DNA from 2 places in the Streptomyces sp. NBC_00341 genome. Region 1 is predicted to be linked to the other one. Evidence: riboswitches for the same ligand, from Rfam matches in the RefSeq annotation. Region 1 holds a riboswitch; the other holds the start of a gene.
The links. Region 1 has a riboswitch for S-adenosylmethionine ahead of thrC (threonine synthase). Riboswitches for the same ligand answer to the same signal wherever they lie in the genome.
Positions count from the first base shown of each region.

Region 1 (2,195 bases):
CCGCCCCGTTTCGCGTCGAGCGAGCCGTCCTCGTTCAGTGCGTACGAGACCGGACCGCGGTTGGACGCGACGAGTACCTGGGCGGCGGGCTGGGGGGCGTGCTCGGAGACCATGCGCGGAATCTAGCCCGATCCCGAACGGTCCAAACGTGCGTGCGGCCGCGGCCTGTCTCAGGCGGCGCGGCGCGAGACGTACTCCTCGATCTCGCGCATCGGCGGCCGCTCCTGGGTGTCCACCGGGTAGGTGCGCGGTACGAAGCCGTTCTCGCCGCGCTCGAACTGGGTCAGCTCCGGGCGCACCAGATGGCCGCGGGAGAGCCGCAGCGACGCGGTCCGGTAGATGGCCGCCGCCATCCGGCCGAGCGCCCGGCCGTCCTGGTGGCGGTGTTTGCGGACGCCGACGTCGACCTGGGCCAGCGCGTCCAGTCCGACCGTGTGCAGGGCGTCGACGAGCAGCCCCAGCTCCACCCCGTAGCCGACCGGGAACGGCAGCTGTTCGAGCAGTGAGCGGCGTACGGCGTACTCGCCGCCCAGCGGCTGGACGAAGCCGGCCAGCTGCGGCCAGTGCAGATTGAGCAGCGGCCGTGCCACCAGTTCGGTGACCCGCCCGCCCTGGCCCGCGGTGTCCCCGAGCGGACGGTCGTACATCGCCTTGACGAACTGCACGGAGGGGTCGGTCAGCAGCGGGCCGACGATGCCGGAGACGAAGTCGGCCGAGAAGTCCTTCAGGTCCGCGTCGATGAAGCAGACGATGTCACCGCCGGTCACCAGCAGTGACCGCCACAGCACCTCGCCCTTGCCGGGGACGGCCGGCAGCCGGGGCAGGATCGCGTCCCGGTGGATCACCCGGGCGCCCGCCCGGCGGGCCAGCTCCGCGGTGTCGTCGGTGGAGCCGGAGTCGATCACCACGAGTTCGTCGACCAGCCGGACCTTCTCCATGAGCTCGCGCCGGATCGTCCGGACGATGTCCCCGACCGTCGCCGCCTCGTTCAGCGCGGGCAGGACGACACTCACGCTCCCCCGGCGCGGGTCGCCGCTCCTGGCGGCCAGGAGCTGCTCCAGCGGGCGGTCGGCGCACGACCAGGAACGCCTGGTCAGCCAGCGTTCGACCTCTTCCAGCACGGTCGATACTCCCTGTATGTGATCCATCTCGCGGTTCGGACGACTATCTCAACAGTCCGGTGCTTCGGTTACAGTCTGAACAACGCAGATGGCCGTGGCATGCCGGGGTCCATCTGCCGATAAACGCCTGGATCGATGGTCCAGTGCCATAGCGCTCATCCAGAGGGACAGAGGGAACGGCCCGTTGAAGTCCCGGCAACCATCCCGCCGACCGCGAGGTCAGGTGGGGACGGTGCCAATTCCGTCTTGTGGCGAAATGCGTCACAAGGAAGATGAGGAGAAAGGGCCTCGCCATCATGGCTGTTGAGACTGTTGCAGCACCTACCGAATCTTCCGTGGACCTCGGTCCCGCCGCGGCACTTTCCTGCCGCGAGTGCGGAGAACGATTCCCGCTCGGTCCGCTTTTCGCCTGTGCGACCTGTTTCGGGCCGCTCGAAGTGGCGTACGACCTGCCGACCGGCTCCCCGGACGAGCTGAAGAAGCGCATCGAGGCCGGACCGGACAACATCTGGCGCTACGCGCCGCTGCTGCCGGTCCCCTCCGACGTCGCGGACAAGCCCAACATCAACCCGGGCTTCACCAAGCTGGTCAAGGCCGACAACCTCGCCCGTGAGCTGGGCGTCACCGGCGGCCTGTACGTCAAGGACGACTCCGGCAACCCGACGCACTCCTTCAAGGACCGCGTCGTCGCGATCGCCGTCGAGGCCGCCCGCGCCTTCGGTTTCACCACGCTCTCCTGCTCCTCCACCGGCAACCTCGCCGGTGCGGTGGGCGCCGCCGCCGCCCGCGCCGGTCTGCGCTCCTGCGTGTTCATCCCGCACGACCTGGAGCAGGGCAAGGTCGTCATGGCCGCGGTGTACGGCGGTGAGCTGGTCGGCATCGAGGGCAACTACGACGACGTCAACCGGTTCTGCTCGGAGCTCATCGGAGATCCGCTCGGGGAGGGCTGGGGCTTCGTCAACGTCAACCTCCGCCCGTACTACGGTGAGGGCTCCAAGACGCTCGCGTACGAGATCTGCGAGCAGCTCGGCTGGCGGCTGCCCGACCAGATCGTCATCCCGATCGCGTCCGGCT
Region 1 covers NZ_CP108002.1:5,002,538-5,004,732, forward strand. Annotated here, with positions in the region: gene OG892_RS22475 (trehalose-6-phosphate synthase) at 1-113, opposite strand, end outside; gene OG892_RS22480 (glucosyl-3-phosphoglycerate synthase) at 171-1,121, opposite strand; SAM riboswitch class I at 1,274-1,400, shown strand; gene thrC (threonine synthase) at 1,418-2,195, shown strand, end outside.

Region 2 (2,195 bases), 3.5 Mb from region 1:
CGGCAGGCTCGTCTTCGAGGGCACCCCCGACGACCTGGTCGCGGACCGCTCCACCCTCACGGGCGAGCACCTCGCGGCCTACGTGGGAGCCTGAGGCAGCGAGTCGACGGCGGCCGCCCCGCCCGCGACGTCCGGAGCCGTCGGAGCCCCTGGTGTCTCCGGCATCTGCGGTGTATTCGGGAAGGCGGGGTGGCCGCAGAGGCGGCGTACGTACTCCCGGAGCCGGGCGCGGTCGCCGAGGGCGTCGACCGGGCCGAGATGGACGAGCGCCACCCACAGGTCCACATCCCCGGCCGTCAGCTGCTCGCCCAGCGCGTAGGGGCGCCGGGCGAGGGACCGGTCCAGGAGGTCCAGGGCCGCAGAGCGCTCCGAGGACCCCGCGTGCGGGGTGACGTCCCGGTCCAGCAGCTCGCGCAGGGCCTCGATGCCGTCGGCGAGCTCCGGCGGGCGCAGCGCCGAGGGACAGGCCTCGTCATGGCCGGAGAGCAGGCCTGCCAGATCGCGGAGTATGTCGGGCGTGTGGTTGCTGACGATGCGTCCGCTCCAGCGGTCGCACAGCGCGGGCGCGGTCAGCGGCCCGTCGTAGTGGTGCAGCGTGGCCTCGTACGCGCCGCGCAGCGAGGCGTACGCCTCGGGTGTCCCGGCGGGGTGCCCCAGGAACGTGGTGGCGACCGAGTCCCGGAGACCGAGCAGGCCGAGGGTGATCGAGATACGCAGCGAGCGCGGACAGCCCGCCGACAGGAACAGCTCGTAGCGGTGCGGAGCGGGATAGAAGCCGCCGGCCAGACCGACGCCGATACGGCTGTGGATACGGGAGGAGGGTACGGCGATCTTGGGACGGGGATGCGTGGCGCACGGACTCGGGCCGGATGAGATCGAGCCGCACGTGAGGGAGTTGCCTGTGCTGGAACTGCGCGAAGCTGTCTCGGGCATGACACTCCTGTGGAGATCCCGGTGGGAACGAGGTAGCCGCCGCCTTGTGGGCACCAGCGGCCGGATGGGGAACGGCTGCGCTCGCGCACCGGTCCGAATCACGACAGCGCGGGCGTGCACGCGTCATCGAGACCGTGCGGACCTGTACGCGTCATCGTGACAGCGCGGACCTGTGCGCGTCGTCGCGAACCGTGCGGACCTGTACGCGTCCGGTGTTCCGGGCTAGTAAGCGCTGGAGACACGCAGCAGGTCGATGTGCAGGCGCCTCGTCAAGCCGTTCCTGGACATGTCCCACCCGTCCCGACTCCGGGGCCCGCGAGACGCGGGACCACGCTTGCCCCGCCGCACCGGCGGGACCCGGTCGTCACCCGGGGCACCCCGTCGCGGTGGAAGGGTTGCCTGCCAGCGGGCCGGGGCCGATGGACCCCGTGAGCAGGACGGATCCCGCACGGGGGCGCTGACAATCGTGACCGTCCACGTCAGTTTCGGTGCGCCGGGTGACGCCGTCAAGGAGGCCACAGGGGCCATCTCGCCTGTTGGTCACCCGCGTTGACATTCCTGTCGGCCCATGCATAACTTGCGGCGCGGAACGGCTCCGGGTAGCGGCGATACGCCCGGCTTGTCGGCCGGCGCCCCAGCACACCGAGGGGTGCCGCAGTTGAGGACCGGACGGTGTCCGGCAGACGCGAGGCCCCGCGGGGCGGATCGGTGACGGTGAGAGCGATGCACGCAGCTGAGGGGATGGCTGCCTGGCGGTCCCGAGGCCGCGTCGTGCTCTGCGCGGACCGCTCCGTCGACCTCCAGCGTGTCAACAGCGCGCTGTGTACCGCCGCTTGTCGCGCTCTTCGTCAAGGCTGACGGCCCTCTGACTCCCTGACGTCCACCGCTGCCGCGGTGCGTCCCCTCCCCGCCCGGCCCCCTGCTCCGCGCTGTGCTGCCCGCGCCCTGCCGCGTCGTTCCCGACGACCGGCGTGGCGAGGCGCTGCCGTCCGCGGTCCGGGCCGTCCGCATCCGCTGGAGCCCTCCGTGAGTGAATCCCCCGGCGTCGCTGTGTCCTCCGGGTCAGCGCCGCCCGCCGAGGCGGCGCCCCGCCCCGGGCCACCCGTCGTGCCGAAACCGCCGGTCCCGCAGCGGGTCCGCCCGCTGCTTCGGCCCGGACGCTGGATCGTCACCGTCGTCGTCCTGGTGCTGGTCGCCCAGATCGTCCACGGGCTGGTGGCCAACCCCTTCTACCAGTGGGACCGGTTCCAGTACTGGTTCCT
Region 2 covers NZ_CP108002.1:8,463,528-8,465,722, forward strand. Annotated here, with positions in the region: gene OG892_RS37670 (ATP-binding cassette domain-containing protein) at 1-94, shown strand, start outside; gene OG892_RS37675 (glutathione S-transferase C-terminal domain-containing protein) at 79-933, opposite strand; SAM riboswitch class IV at 1,259-1,405, opposite strand; gene OG892_RS37680 (amino acid ABC transporter permease) at 1,960-2,195, shown strand, end outside.
Region 2: linked by a shared signal. The riboswitch ahead of OG892_RS37675 (glutathione S-transferase C-terminal domain-containing protein) and the one ahead of thrC (threonine synthase) in region 1 are both predicted to bind S-adenosylmethionine.